DNA from 3 places in the Streptomyces sp. S4.7 genome. Region 1 is predicted to be linked to each of the others. Evidence: riboswitches for the same ligand, from Rfam matches in the RefSeq annotation. Region 1 holds a riboswitch; each other region holds the start of a gene.

Region 1 (4,950 bases):
ACACGCGCTACGAGCGCGAGGTGACCGAGCGGTGGGGCCGCGACGCGTACGAGAAGGGGGATCGCTGGTGGCGCTCGCTGAGCGAGAGCGAGCGCAAGGAGTTCATGGGCCGGCACGAGGACATCGCCCGGGACTGGGGCCGGGCCAGGAAGGACGGTCGCGCCCCCGACAGCCAGGAGGCGCAGGCGCTCGCCCGCCGCCACTACGAATGGCTGTCGGCCACGTCCAGCGTCGGCAAGTCGTACGTCATCGGTGTCACCGCGATGTACGTCGACGACCCGCGCTTCGGCCGGAACTACGACAAGTACGAGGAGGGCGCGGCCGTGCTCGTACGGGACGCGATGAAGGTGTACGCCGAGCGCCATCTCACCGACTGAACGGCCTCCCCGGGGGCCGGGGGAGGCCGTTCATAGCCCAGTCGGTCGATGGCCGGGTAGCCGCCGGGCGCGGAAAGAGTGAGCCTGGGAAGTGCGCGGTACTGTGCGCGGCCGTCGACTGACCGGGCAGGAGAGTGGGGCACCTGAGGGAGAACGGAGACGGCGGGCGGCGGGAGCGACGACCGTTCCCCCGAGGGTGCCGCCCGCCGTCGCCGTATCCCCGCGGGGAACAGACTCCGCAGCCTCAGGGACCGCGTCGAGCGCGGGATCCGGCGTGGCTCCCGGCGCTCCGACGCCGGATTCCGCGAGGCGGACATGCCCCCACAGGACCCCACCTGGAACACCTCGCGCGCCATGGACAAGCACCCTCCCGGCTTCGGTCCCGAGGACCTCCGGCCGGGAGGCCGGCGGCGCGGCCGGCACGCGGCCCGCTCGCCGCATCCGTTCGTGGAGATCCTGCCCGCCCTGATCATCGTGGTGGCGATCGTCCTGGACGAGGCGACGCCCGACTCGAGCACCGCTTTCCCGCTCTTCGCGGCGGCGCCGCTGGTCGCCGCGCCCTTCTTCTCGTTCGCGCGCACCCTGGCCGTCGGCATCGTGTCGGTCGCCGCCATCCTCGGGCTGCACTTCTGCAACGGCACGGCGGGCGGGATCGAGACGATCACCGAATCGCTGACCGTCTTCACCGTCTCGGTCCTCGCGCTGGCCATCAACGCTGTCGTACGCCGCAGCGGCGAACGGCTCGCCTCGGCGCGGGTGATCGCCGAGGCGGCGCAGCGCGCCGTGCTGCCCACACCCGCGGCCCGGATAGGCGGGCTGCACATCGCCGCGCGTTACGAGGCGGCCGAGGAGGGCGCGTTCATCGGCGGCGACCTGTTCGCCGTCCAGGACACGGCGTACGGGGTACGGCTGGTGGTCGGTGACGTGCGCGGCAAGGGCATGGGCGCCGTCGAGACCGTGGCCGTCGTCATCGGCGCCTTCCGTGAGGCCGCCGAGCAGGAGAGCTCGCTCGAAGGGGTCGCGCAGCGGCTGGAGCGGGCGCTGGCGCGCGAAGGCACCCGGCGCGGCGGGATCGATCTGTTCGAGGGCTTCACCACCGCCGTACTGGCGGAGATCCCGCACGTCGAGGGCATGGTGCGGGTGGTCAACCGCGGACACCCGGAGCCGCTGGTGCTCGCCGCCGACGGGGCCTTGACGGTGCTGGCCCCGTCCGACCCGGCGCTGCCGCTCGGGATGGGCGAGCTGGGGGCGTGGCCGGACCGGGCCGGACGAGGTCCCGTACGGGTCCGGGTCGACGCTCCTGCTCTACACGGACGGTCTCACCGAGGCGCGCAACGCGGCGGGTGTCTTCTACAACCCGCGCGAACGGCTGGCGGGACGGATCTTCCCCGGCCCCGACGAGCTGCTGGAGGCGATCGTCGGTGACGTACGGCTGCACACCGGTGGTGGCAGTACGGACGACATGGCGCTGCTGGCCGTCAGCCGGCCCACCGCGGGGCAGCCGGAGCGGCGCAGGACGATGCCCGTCGTGCCGTGAGACGGCCTGTCGCGCCTCCCGCGCCGCCGTTCGTCGGGCCGTGCCGTCATCTCGCCCGGCACGCTGCGTAGTTGAGGCGCACCACTCCGCATAACATTTGACGCACCGTCAGTTCGAGTGTGTGATCGCACACGGCCCGAGAGTCGATCAACTCGCCCGATTGTGCCCGCTTGTGGCCCGATTGATCCCGGCCGTCATCGCTAACGATCACCCGGAACAGCTTGGAATAAGCCCCGGTCGTCTATTAACGTTCGATAACGCAGCGCGGTTGTCCCAGCCGTCGAAAGAGACGGCACCGTGCGCACGCGCCGAATTCCGCAAGGAAACCGGGGAACCACCAATTGGGGTGAATCGGGCGCCTCTTGTTCGCTTCGTGCGGCCAGGAACGCTCGTAGGAGACCTTCCTGCTCCGAACCCGTCAGCTAACCCGGTAGGCGAGAAGGAAGGAAAGGAGAGCGCCCGAGTGGCGTCCAACAGGCCTGCCCCCGAAGCCTCAGCCCCGGCCCATTTCGGCCCCGGCAGCCGGCTCACCGGCACCGATCACAGCAACGGCGAGGCGAGCAGGGACTGGGAGGAGTGGAATCCCACCGCGGACTCCATCCGTCCCGTACGCGGCAAGCACCGTGTCGCCAAGCAGCGCAACGCTCTCGCCCGCAGCTCCACGGTCCTCGGAGTAGGCGTCATCGCCGCGGTCGGCGCCGGAGGCATCGCCTCCGCCCAGGACAAGCCCGCGGTCTCGATATCACTTCCCGACGCGATCTCGGACAGTTTCCCCGACGCCAAGTCTCTTCCCGGCGTCGGGTCTTTCATGTCCGACGGCGACAAGAAGAACGACGAGACGCCCTCCCCGCTCACCACGGCGGCCCTCACCGCCGCGGACGCCCAGCAGGGCACCACCGACTCCGGCGAGGCGCTGCGCGCCCGCATCCTCCAGCAGGCGGAGCAGCAGCAGGCCGAGGCGGACGCCGCCCAGAAGGCGAGCGCCGAGACGGCCGCCGCCGAGAAGGCCGCGGCCGAGGCGAAGAAGCAGCAGACCGACGCGGAGGAGAAGGCCGCCGAGGCGAAGCGCAAGGCCAAGGAGGCCGCGGAGGCCAGGGCGGAGAAGGAGCGCCTGGAGAAGCTGGCCGCCAGCTTCTCGCTGCCCACCTCCTCGTACACGCTCACCTCCACCTACGGCCAGACCGGCTCCATGTGGTCCTCCGGCCAGCACACCGGCCTGGACTTCGCGGCCCCCACCGGCACGCCCACCAAGGCCGTCCACAGCGGGACCGTCAAGTCGGCCGGCTGGTCCGGGTCGTACGGCTACCGCGTCGTGCTGGAGCTCGAAGACGGTACGGAGATCTGGTACGCCCACCTGTCCTCGATGACGGTCGGCGCCGGCCAGAAGGTCACCACCGGCGAGACCATCGGACGCGTGGGAGCCACCGGCAACGTCACCGGTCCGCACCTGCACCTGGAGGTGCACACCGCGGGCGGCAGCGGGATCGACCCGCTGAGCTGGCTGCGCAGCAAGGGCCTCACCCCCTGACCGGCCCCTGACCGGGGCCGGATGATCCGGCCCGGCCCGGCCCGATCCGCTCGTCCGAGGGAGCGGGACTCAGCTCCGGTACGGGTTGTAGCCGCCGTAGTCGATGTACGGCGGCGGCGTCCACACCCGCCCCGTCGCCCGCGCCGCGTACGCCAGCGCGGGCGACGCTATTTCCCGGCGCTGCCACAGGTGGTGCAGCAGTTCCTGCTCGCGCTCGACGTAGTCCGGGCCGGCCCTGCCGCGCCCCGCCCGGTGGCGCAGGAACGCCAGCGAGGTCGCGAACGCCTCGTACTCGCCGACCGTGCGGGCCGCGGCGGGCCCGTAGTCCCGTCCGGCGACAGTGCGCGCCATCGAGCGCGCCCGCATCGAGGACAGGGCCAGCGGCTCGGTCTCGGCGAGCCAGCCGGCCGCCGCGTACGCGGGCAACTCGGCGGAGACCGTGCGCAGTTCGCGTTGCCTGCTCCATATCGCCAGCCAGGTCAGCAGGGCGAACGCGGGCACCATGAAGGCCGCGTACACCGCGTAGAAGCCGTAGGGGCCGAACAGCGACGACGAGCCGTTCCACAGCGCGTGGGTGCCCATGGCCAGCACGAGGCCGAGCACCGGCATCAGCCACTGGCGCACGCGCTGGCGGCGCGTGGCGAGCGCGGCGATACCGAAGCCGATGCCCGTCAGGACCGTGAAGAGCGGATGCGCGAACGGCGACATCACGACCCGCACGAAGAAGGTCGCCGCGGTCACGGACGCCAGGCCCGAGTTGCCGATCTGCTGGTCCTCGCCGAAGGCGCTGCCGAGATAGAGGATGTTCTCGGTGAAGGCGAAACCGGTCGCGGTGAAGCCCGCGACGACGACCCCGTCGACCAGACCGGTGAAGGACTGCCGGCGGAAGAGGAAGATCAGCAGGATCGCGCCGGCCTTCGCGCTCTCCTCGACGATCGGCGCGACCACGGTGGCGCCCAGGGACTCCGCGCCGCTGGGATCGGCGGTGGCGGTGGCTATCCACTGGGTCGCGAAGGAGTTCGCCGTTATCGCCACGAGGGCCGCGGCGCAGGCGCCCCAGGCGAAGGAGAAGAGCAGATTGCGCCAGGGGCCCGGTTCCACCCGGTCCAGCCAGCGGAAGGCCGCCATCAGCAGCGGCACGGGCAGGATCGCCAGACCGAGACCGACCAGGAAGCCCTGGGTGCCGGTCTGTTCCCGTACGAGCGACAGGATCAGCAGACCGCACAGGGCGAGCAGGATGACCACCGCGCCCGCGCGGACCGCAGGGTGGCGCCAGAGGGAGCGGTGCGGCCGGTAGCGCCAGCGGGAACGCTCCGGCACGGCGGCCCACATGTCACCGAGCCGCTGCTGCTCGTACGCGGGGACGGACGGGTGCGTAGGCGGGGGCGCGGTCGTGGGCGGGGACGATCGGAACGGTTCGGACACCTGCTGACCCTAGCGAGGGGCACCGACAACCCGCGACGGCGCCCGGCTCGTCCCGGCCCGCTCCGGCGCGGCGCTACGCCGCC
Region 2 (4,950 bases), 2.4 Mb from region 1:
TCGCGCGACACGGAAACTTCGCCACGCGTCGGCGCGCTTGCATACAGTGGCAGGACTTCTTATATCGCGATCGAAGGGACGTACATGCCCATGGGTCACACGGCCACAGCGCAGGCCGGCTCCGGCGGCCTGACAGCGACCGAGCACCGGCTCGCCAACGGACTGCGCGTGGTGCTCTCCGAGGACCACCTGACCCCGGTCGCCGCGGTCTGTCTCTGGTACGACGTCGGTTCGCGCCACGAGGTCAAGGGCCGTACGGGCCTCGCCCACCTCTTCGAGCACCTGATGTTCCAGGGCTCCGCCCAGGTCAAGGGCAACGGTCACTTCGAGCTGGTGCAGGGCGCCGGCGGCTCGCTCAACGGCACCACCAGCTTCGAGCGCACCAACTACTTCGAGACCATGCCCACCCACCAGCTGGAGCTCGCCCTCTGGCTGGAGGCCGACCGCATGGGCTCGCTGCTCTCCTCCCTCGACGACGAGGGGATGGAGAACCAGCGCGACGTCGTGAAGAACGAACGCCGCCAGCGTTACGACAACGTGCCCTACGGCACCGCCTTCGAGCGCCTGACCGCGCTCTCCTACCCCGAGGGCCACCCCTACCACCACACCCCGATCGGCTCGATGGCCGACCTGGACGCGGCGACCCTCGACGACGCGCGGCAGTTCTTCCGTACGTACTACGCGCCGAACAACGCGGTGCTCTCGGTCGTCGGCGACATCGACCCCGAGCAGACCCTCGCCTGGGTCGAGAAGTACTTCGGCTCGATCCCCGGCCACGACGGCAAGCAGCCGCCGCGCGACGGCTCCCTGCCCGACATCATCGGCGAGCAGCTGCGCGAGGAGATCCACGAGGAGGTCCCGGCCCGCGCGCTGATGGCCGCCTACCGGCTGCCGCAGGACGGCACCCGCGAGTCCGACGCCGCCGACCTGGCGCTCACCGTCCTCGGCGGCGGCGAGTCCTCCCGGCTGCACAACCGCCTGGTACGCCGCGACCGTACGGCCGTCACCGCCGGATTCGGACTGCTGCGGCTGGCGGGCGCGCCCTCGCTCGGCTGGCTGGACGTGAAGACCTCCGGCGGCGTCGAGGTTCCGCAGATCGAGGCCGCTGTCGACGAGGAGCTGGCCCGGTTCGCGGCCGAAGGCCCCACGGCCGAGGAAATGGAGCGCGCCCAGGCCCAGTTGGAGCGCGAGTGGCTCGACCGGCTCGGCACGGTCGCGGGCCGCGCCGACGAACTGTGCAGGTACGCGGTGCTGTTCGGCGACCCGCAGCTGGCGCTGACCGCCGTCCAGCGGGTGCTGGACGTCACGGCCGAAGAGGTACGTGCCGTCGCCGAGGCGCGGCTGCGCCCCGACAACAGGGCGGTGCTCGTCTACGAGCCCACCTCCCCCGACGACGACGCCGACGACGCGGCTGCCGACACCGACGAGCACGAGGGGGCGGACCAGTGACCGACGCTGCCGTGACCATGGAGTTCCACCCGCAGCCGACCGCCGGAGAGGCCAGGCCCTGGGCGTTCCCCGCGCCCGAGCGCGGTGTCCTGCCCAACGGACTGACGGTGCTGCGCTGCCACCGCCCCGGCCAGCAGGTGGTGGCCGTCGAGATCTCCCTCGCCGCCCCGCTGGAGGCCGAGCCCGAGGGCCTCGACGGCATCGCCACGATCATGGCCCGCGCGCTGTCCGAGGGCACCGACAAGCACACGGCCGAGGAGTTCGCCGCCGAGCTGGAGCGCTGCGGCGCCACGCTCGACGCGCACGCCGACCACCCCGGCGTCCGGGTCTCCCTGGAGGTCCCGGTCTCCCGGCTGCCCAAGGCGCTCGGCCTGCTCGCCGACGCCCTGCGCGCCCCGCTGTTCTCCGAGAGCGAGGTCGGCCGGCTCGTCACCAACCGGCTCGACGAGATCCCGCACGAGCAGGCCAACCCGGCCCGCCGCGCGGCGAAGCAGCTCTCCAAGGAGCTGTTTTCGGCCACCTCGCGCATGTCGCGCCCGCGCCAGGGCACCGAGGAGACCGTCGGACGCATCGACGCGAAGGGTGTCCGCGCCTTCTACGAAGCGCACGTGCGCCCCGCCACCGCCACCGCGGTCATCGTCGGCGACCTCACCGGCGTCGACGTAGAGGCGCTGCTCGCCGAGACGCTCGGCGACTGGACGGGCGACACCTCCGAGCCGCGCCCCGTGCCGCCGGTGACCGCCGACGACACCGGCCGCGTGGTGATCGTGGACCGGCCCGGAGCCGTCCAGACGCAGCTGCTGATCGGCCGGGTCGGCCCCGACCGGCACGACCGCGTCTGGCCGGCCCAGGTGCTCGGCACGTACTGCCTGGGTGGCACGCTCACCTCCCGGCTCGACCGGGTGCTGCGCGAGGAGAAGGGCTACACCTACGGCGTGCGGGCCTTCGCGCAGGTGCTGCGCTCGGACCCGGACGGTACGGGCGCCTCCATGCTCGCCATCAGCGGCTCCGTGGACACCGAGTCGACCGGCCCCGCGCTGGACGATCTGTGGAAGGTGCTGCGTACGCTCGCGGCCGAAGGGCTGACGGACGCCGAGCGCGAGACGGCCGTGCAGAATCTGGTCGGAGTCGCGCCACTGAAGTACGAGACGGCCGCGTCCGTCGCCGACACGCTCGCCGACCAGGTCGAGCAGCACCTCCCGGACGACTTCCAGGCGCGGCTCTACGCACGCCTGGCCGAGACCGGCACCGTCGAGGCGACGGCCGCCGTCGTCAGCGCCTTCCCGGGCGACCGGCTGGTCACGGTGCTCGTCGGGGACGCCTCGGTGATCCGGGAGCCTGTCGAGGGGCTCGGCATCGGCGAGGTGAAGGTCGTCACCGGCTGAGGCCGGCCCACGAACCACGCGGCTCAATACGCACAAAGGGAACCCCGGTGACGAACCAGTCGCCGGGGTTTCCCGCTATGTCCGCATTCATAAGGAGGTTGCCTGAATGCCCTGTGGCGTGCGCTACAAAAGGGCCTGTCTGTTTGGTGATTGAAAGATGACCCCTTTAGCGTCGGTCCGGCTGTCCGCCAGAGCCCGCCGCATCCGCGGCACCGGACAGCCATCGCCGAGTCCCCGTCAGGCGCGAGCCTGGGGAGCCGGGGACCCATTTGCGTCCCTGGGGTGAATCGGGGGCCTTCGCGTGATCCGCGGAGGAGCCCGTAGGAGACCTTCCTGCTCCGAACCCGTCAGCTAACCCGGTAGGCGAGAAGGAAGGAAAGGACCAGCCACTTCATGGCGTTCACCCGTGCCACCGGGAAGCACCGTGCCCCGGGCCGAATGACGCGCCGGAGCGCGAACATCGCCGGAGTCGCCACTCTCACCGCGGCCGGTGTCATCGGCACCCTCGCCTCCCCGGCGCTCGCCGCCGAAGCGGGCGCGGCCCTCGCCCAGGAGGCGGCCCCGGCCGCCCCGGACCGCGCCATCGTCATCGACGACTCGCTCGCCGCGAAGATCGACGCCCAGGCCGACGCGCAGCGCCTGGCCGCCCGGAAGGCCGCGAAGGCGAAGGCGGAGGCCAAGGCCGCCGCTCGCGCCAAGGCCGAGGCGAAGCGCAAGGCGCAGGCCCGCGAGGCCGAGGAGCGCGCGGCACGCGCCGCCGAGCGCGAGCGCCTGAACGCCTACCGGCTCCCCGTCGCCGGCTCCTCCGTCACCACCGGCTACCGGACCGGAGGCGCGCTCTGGTCGTCCGGCAGCCACAGCGGCGTCGACTTCCGCGCCACGTCGGGCACTTCGGTCGTGGCCGTCGGCGCGGGCACCGTCGTCGAGGCCGGCTGGGGCGGCGCGTACGGCAACAACGTCGTCATCCGTATGAACGACGGCACGTACACCCAGTACGGACACCTCTCCTCGGTCGCCGTCAACGTCGGCCAGAGCGTCTCCCCGGGCACGTCGGTCGGCCTCTCGGGCTCGACCGGCAACTCCACGGGACCGCACCTGCACTTCGAGGCGCGGACGAGCGAGGAGTACGGCACCGACATCGACCCGGTCGCGTATCTGCGCTCGCACGGCGTCGGCGTCTGAGCCGGTACCCAGACACCACGAAGGCCCCGGCGTCCTGCCGGGGCCTTCGCCGTTTCGTACGTACGCGGCGCGGGTCAGACGGTCTCGGGAAGCTCGTCCAGGCCCTCGGCCACCAGCTTCGCCAGCCGGTCGAGCGCGACGTCCGCGCCGTCCACGTCGGAGGCCAGGACGATCTCGTCGCCGCCCTGCGCGCCCAGCCCCAGCACGGCGAGCATCGACGCCGCGTTGACCGGGCTGCCGTCGGCCTTGGCGATCGTCACCGGCACGCCGGAGGCCGTGGCGGCACGGACGAAGATGGAGGCGGGACGGGCGTGCAGGCCCTCGGCCCAGCCGACGTTGACGCGACGCTCAGCCATGGTGTTGCCCTTCAAGTCACAGTTGTTGTCTAGACCAGTGTGCCACGCGGCTCCGGACGGACCGACGAGGCACCCCTGGGGTCCGTCGACAGACCCCAGACTGCCCCGGCCCAGCACCCGCCGCTACCCGTGTGCGCGCCGTAGGCTCGTCCCATGACGACGCCGTCACAGCACGCGTACCCCGATCACTGGGAAGCAGACGTGGTTCTGCGCGACGGAGGCACCGCGCGCGTGAGGCCCATCACGACCGACGACGCCGAGCGGCTGGTCAGCTTCTACGAGCAGGTCTCCGACGAGTCGAAGTACTACCGCTTCTTCGCGCCCTACCCCCGGCTCTCCGACAAGGACGTGTACCGCTTCACCCACCACGACTACGTGGACCGGGTGGGACTCGCGGTGACCGTCGGCGGCGAGTTCGTCGCCACCGTCCGCTACGACCGGATCGACGCCCGGGGCATGCCCGCCTCCGCGCCCGCCGACGAGGCCGAGGTCGCCTTCCTCGTCCAGGACGCGCACCAGGGACGCGGGATCGCCTCCGCGCTCCTCGAACACATCGCCGCGGTGGCGCGCGAGCGCGG
Region 3 (4,950 bases), 3.3 Mb from region 1:
CAGGCGGCCCGGAAGGGTCTCTTCGCGCAGATGGTCGTGGTGCCGCTCCTCCAGAAGCACCGCATCCTCACCCAGGTCTCCGGGGACGAGCTGGAAGTGATCAAACTGATTCCGCCGCTGACCATCGGGGAGCGGGAGGTCGACCGCTTCGTGACGGCGTTCACGGCCGTCATGGACGACGCACACAAGGGCGGCGGGCTGATGTGGGACTTCGGCAGGACGCTCGTGAAGCAGGCGATCGCCAACCGTTGAGCGCGTTTGCCTCTGAGGCAAGAGATTTGCCTCAGAGGAACATTGCTGGCGCAATGGAGGCATGGACACCCCAGCCGCCACCAGTGGGCACGACCCCGAGACAGAGGCCCTGCCGGACGTCGCGCCACAGCTGCGCGAGCTGCGCCGCGGCCGTGGCCTCACCCTGGAGGCCGCCGCCGCACGGGCCGGGCTCTCCCCGGCCCATCTCTCCCGGCTGGAGACCGGGCGCCGCCAGCCCTCACTGCCGATGCTGCTCGGACTCGCGCGCGTCTACGGTACGACGGTCTCCGAGCTGCTGGGCGAGGAACCGCCCGAACGCGATCCCGTCATCCGCGCCGCACGCGCGGAACCGGTGGAGGCCGACGGCTGGATCTACCGCCAGGCCGGCAGCTCCTCCGGCCGCGCGATGCAGCCGCTGCGGGTGACGGTGCCCTACGGGGCGCAGGGCGACCTCGTCCGCGTCCACCCGGGGGAGGAGTGGATCCATCTCCTTCAGGGGCGGCTCCGGCTCGGCCTCGGCGACGCCGTCCATGTGCTCGACCCGGGCGACAGCGCCCACTTCGACTCGATGACACCGCACCGTCTCGCGGCGGTCGGCCCCGACGGCGCCGAGCTGCTGTTCGTGCACACCCTGCTGATCAGCCCGACCACCGAGCTGTGCCTGCCGGGCGGGGCCCACCGCCGCTGATCCGCCCTCGGTTCCGACCAGATGAGAGAGGCCACCACCGTGCCCGACAACCCCGTGGACCCCGCCGCCGCGCGCGAACCGGAGGCGACCGCCGAGACTCCCGTCAAGCCCGTCATGGACGAGGAGCGCAACTTCCCGCGCGGCCTCGCCATCCGGCTGTTCGCCTACCTCGTGGCCGGCCATGTCCTGGCCGGTTTCCTCTACCTGCTCTTCGAGGCGGGCGCGCAGGGGCGCTGAGGGCGTCCCGGGCGGCCCGGACGAGCTACCCCTCGTCGACCAGACGGCCGCGCAGCCGTTCGCGCGTCGCGTCCGTCAGGCCCAGGCCGTCCGTGAGATACCGGTCGATGCTGCCCCACGTCTCCTCCATCGTCGTGAAGGCCGTTTCGAGGTACTCGGCGCGCGCGTCGAAGAGCGGCGCCAGCAGCTCCATCACCTCCGGCGAAGTGCCGCCGGGCGTCGTGTCGCTGCGGCGTACCCGGTACCTGCGGTGCGGCTCGTTCGACTTCAGATAGTCCGCCTCGATCGCCTCCCGCTCCACCCCCACGGCGAGCAGCGACACGGCGATGGAGAGCCCGGCCCTGTCCTTGCCCGCCGCGCAGTGCATCAGGGCGGGCAGGCTCTCCTCGGCCAGGGCGTGCAGCACGCGCCGGTGCTCGGCGGTGCGGTCCAGAATGATCGAACGGTACGAAGCGGACATCCGGGCCACACCCTTGCCGTCGGCGAGGATCGACCTGAGCTGGTCCAGATCCCCGTCGCGGACCATCTTCCAGAACTCGGTCCCGTCGGCCGGGTCGGTGAGCGGAATGTTCACATTGCGTACGCCGATGAGCTCGACGTCCAGGCCGTCCAGCTTCTGATCGGCCGCGTTGCGGAAGTCGAAGACCGTATGCAGATCCAGTGACGTCAGGAACGCCGCGTCCTCGGCCGTGGCGTGCGCGAGGTGGCCGCTGCGGAAGAGCCGGCCGTACCGTACGCGCCGTCCGTCGGAGGTCGGCAGACCGCCCACGTCGCGGAAGTTGCGTACACCGGCCAGTTCGGGCTCGGTCGGCGGGACCGGCTGCGGCACCTCGTGCGTCACGTGAGCTCCTCCGCGTCTGCCGCCGGCGCTCGTCGCCGACGCTGTCGCGCTCCGACTTTACGACATCCCCTCCCGCTGAAATCGCTTCACGATTGCGGCTTCTGTCCATATTGGGCTATTGCGCACAACGTGCCCTGTTCGCGGGCGAGATGGGGGCATATCGTCCTCGGCTGGTGAGCCAGATCATATCCGTGACGGTGTGTGGCGGCGCCGGGAAGGGGAATTGGGGCGGCGCAGGGAATTCGAAGATCCGTAATCCACGCAGGGTGACCGCTCGCGGAGCCCGATATTCCCGGACGGATTGCCCGGGGAATACGACGGCTTGTACGGGTCGGTCCACCCGGCTTACGGTCACCGCAATCCGAGCGGATCGCCGAATCCTGCCGCCGTTCGGAATCCTCATCCACCCAGCAATCATCCACGTGTGGCAGGAGCGGGGGACCCAGGTAGTACGCCGGTCCGGACTTCCGGACGGCTCGGGGTGAAGTCGCGTCACGGCGCGGCCGGGCATCTCCAGCCCGAACCCGACAGCTCACCTCGTAGGCGCCGGAGAGGAATCCGCCATGCCCGGAAAGGGTAAGCACCGCCGTCCGAGGACCAACCCGATCACCCGCGGATTCGTCGCCGCCGGAACGGGTGGCGCCGCCATCGCAATTCCGCTCATCGGTGCCACCGGCGCGCACGCCGCCGAGCAGGCCGCCCCGTCCGTGGCGCCGGAGCGCACCGTGTCCGCCGCGCACGCCGCTCCCACCGCCCAGACGGCCAAGCAGGCCGCCACCGCCAAGACCGTGAAGACGTACTCGGTCAAGGCGGGCGACTACCTCGCCAAGGTCGCCGCGACGCAGAAGGTCAGCGGCGGCTGGCACAAGCTGTACAAGGACAACCGCGAGGCCGTCGGCGACGACCCGTCGCTGATCCACCCGGGTCTGAAGCTCACCATCGGCGCGAAGAGCAAGGCGTCCTCCGAGGGCAAGGCCGAGGCCACCCCGAAGAAGCCCGCCCCCGCGAAGCCCGCCCCGGCCGAGCCCGCCCCGAAGGCCGACACCACCTCGGCGAACGAGCCGGCGGCGCAGAGCAGCGGCTCCGGCTACACCGCGCCCGTCGACGGCGCGACCACCACCACCGCCTACCGCGCGGCGGGCGGCAGCTGGGCCAGCGGCTACCACACCGGTGTGGACTTCGCGGCTGCCTCGGGCACCACCGTCAAGGCGGTCGGCCCCGGTACCGTCGTCTCGGCCGGCTGGTCCGGGTCGTACGGCAACGAGGTCGTCATCCAGCACGACGACGGCCAGTACTCGCAGTACGCCCACCTGTCCTCGCTCGCCGTCTCGGCGGGCCAGACCGTCGCCGGCGGCGACCAGATCGGTCTCTCCGGTTCCACCGGCAACTCCACCGGCCCGCACCTGCACTTCGAGATCCGTACCGGCCCGAGTTACGGATCGGACGTCGACCCGCTGGCGTACCTGCGCGAGCACGGCGTTTCCATCTGACCGGTTCGACCTCACAGCAAATGGCCGTTGGCCGGCACCCCGGGTGCCGGCCAACGGCCATTCCCCTATTCCGGCTTGAACTAATTTTGACCGGTGGTGTTTCTCACCGGCGTCAACCCCTCCTTACGGTCGCGTAGGCCACATACGCGGGTGAAGGATGTTCCGCTGTGGCTGACGATTCGAGAAGAGAAACCAGAAGTCCCTTCGGGTCGTACGCCGCCATCGGTGACAGTTTCACCGAAGGCGTCGGCGATCCCGGTCCGGGCGGAGTCTTTGTCGGCTGGGCCGACCGGCTCGCCGTACTGCTCGCCGACCGGACACCCGACGGGGCGGCCGTCGACGACCCGGACCACGGGTCGTTCCGGTACGCCAATCTCGCCGTACGAGGACGGCTGCTCGACCAGATCGTGGCCGAGCAGATCCCGCGCGCCAAGCAACTCGCCCCGGACCTGGTGACGTTCTGCGCGGGCGGCAACGACATCATCCGGCCCGGCAGCGACCCCGACGACGTCGCCGAACGCTTCGAACGGGCGCTGGCGGACCTGACGAGCGTGGTCGGCACGGTCATGGTCCCGACCGGGTTCGACACCCGCGGCGTCCCGGTGCTGCGCCATCTGCGCGGCAAGATAGCCACGTTCACCGCGCACGTCCGCTCCATCGCCGACCGCTACGAATGCCCGGTCCTGGACCTGTGGTCCCTCCGGTCCGTCCAGGACCGCCGCGCCTGGGAGGGCGACCGGCTGCACCTGTCCCCGGAGGGCCACACCCGCGTGGCCCTGCGCGCGGCCCAGGTCCTCGGCCTCGACGTCCCGGCCGACCCCGACCAGCCGTGGCCGCCGCTGCCCCCGCGCGGCACGCTGGAGGTGCGCCGCGACGACATGCAGTGGGCGCGCGAATACCTCGTCCCCTGGATCGGCCGCCGCCTGCGCGGCGAGTCCTCCGGCGACCACACGGTCGCCAAGCGCCCGGACCTGCTGCCGCTGATGCGTCACTGACACCGCGTCACCAGCCACGCGTCACCGCGCGGCCGGTATCCGTTCCAGGACGCCGCCCGCGAACACGTCGTACAGCGGCAGTGTCTCCAGATGGACGTAGCCGATGTGGCAGTCGCAGGCCGCCAGCGGGCACGCCCGCGGTTTCAGGGCCGTGCGGTACGAGCCGTCGTAGAGGTTGCCCAGCTCCGCCGGGACGAAGTGGCAGCGACGGACCGTGCCTTCGCCGTCCACCGAGATCACCGATTCACCCGTCCGGCACGGGAGACCGGCCGAGCGGTGGGGGTGGCGGCTGTACGGGAACAGAGGATCGACCGACGTCCATTCGGCGGCCTCCGGGTCCGAATAGGTGCGGCCCTCCGCCGCGTTGACCCACAGATAGACATGTTCGGGGAGGTCGGCGCGGAGGCGGCGGGCCCGGTCGAGGTGGTCGGGGAAGCCCACGATGCC

What was found. A riboswitch is a leader RNA that binds a small molecule or an ion and turns the genes downstream of it on or off. The one in region 1 is predicted to bind cyclic di-AMP.
Positions count from the first base shown of each region.
Region 2: linked by a shared signal. The riboswitch ahead of SSPS47_RS26070 (M23 family metallopeptidase) and the one ahead of SSPS47_RS15300 (M23 family metallopeptidase) in region 1 are both predicted to bind cyclic di-AMP.
Region 3: linked by a shared signal. The riboswitch ahead of SSPS47_RS30135 (M23 family metallopeptidase) and the one ahead of SSPS47_RS15300 (M23 family metallopeptidase) in region 1 are both predicted to bind cyclic di-AMP.

Region 1 is NZ_CP048397.1:3,482,296-3,487,245, reverse strand. It holds gene SSPS47_RS15310 (MerR family transcriptional regulator) at 1-377, shown strand, start outside; partial or broken gene SSPS47_RS15305 (PP2C family protein-serine/threonine phosphatase) at 732-1,914, shown strand; cyclic di-AMP (ydaO/yuaA leader) riboswitch at 2,211-2,366, shown strand; gene SSPS47_RS15300 (M23 family metallopeptidase) at 2,378-3,442, shown strand; gene SSPS47_RS15295 (PrsW family intramembrane metalloprotease) at 3,512-4,774, opposite strand; gene trmB (tRNA (guanosine(46)-N7)-methyltransferase TrmB) at 4,941-4,950, opposite strand, start outside.
Region 2 is NZ_CP048397.1:5,853,218-5,858,167, forward strand. It holds gene SSPS47_RS26060 (pitrilysin family protein) at 85-1,449, shown strand; gene SSPS47_RS26065 (pitrilysin family protein) at 1,467-2,834, shown strand; cyclic di-AMP (ydaO/yuaA leader) riboswitch at 3,049-3,215, shown strand; gene SSPS47_RS26070 (M23 family metallopeptidase) at 3,228-4,016, shown strand; gene SSPS47_RS26075 (HPr family phosphocarrier protein) at 4,091-4,372, opposite strand; gene SSPS47_RS26080 (bifunctional GNAT family N-acetyltransferase/acetate--CoA ligase family protein) at 4,526-4,950, shown strand, end outside.
Region 3 is NZ_CP048397.1:6,794,736-6,799,685, forward strand. It holds gene SSPS47_RS30115 (aspartate aminotransferase family protein) at 1-252, shown strand, start outside; gene SSPS47_RS30120 (XRE family transcriptional regulator) at 314-940, shown strand; gene SSPS47_RS35710 (DUF6126 family protein) at 980-1,177, shown strand; gene SSPS47_RS30130 (tyrosine-protein phosphatase) at 1,203-2,006, opposite strand; cyclic di-AMP (ydaO/yuaA leader) riboswitch at 2,413-2,577, shown strand; gene SSPS47_RS30135 (M23 family metallopeptidase) at 2,582-3,508, shown strand; gene SSPS47_RS30140 (SGNH/GDSL hydrolase family protein) at 3,676-4,503, shown strand; gene SSPS47_RS30145 (STM4011 family radical SAM protein) at 4,525-4,950, opposite strand, start outside.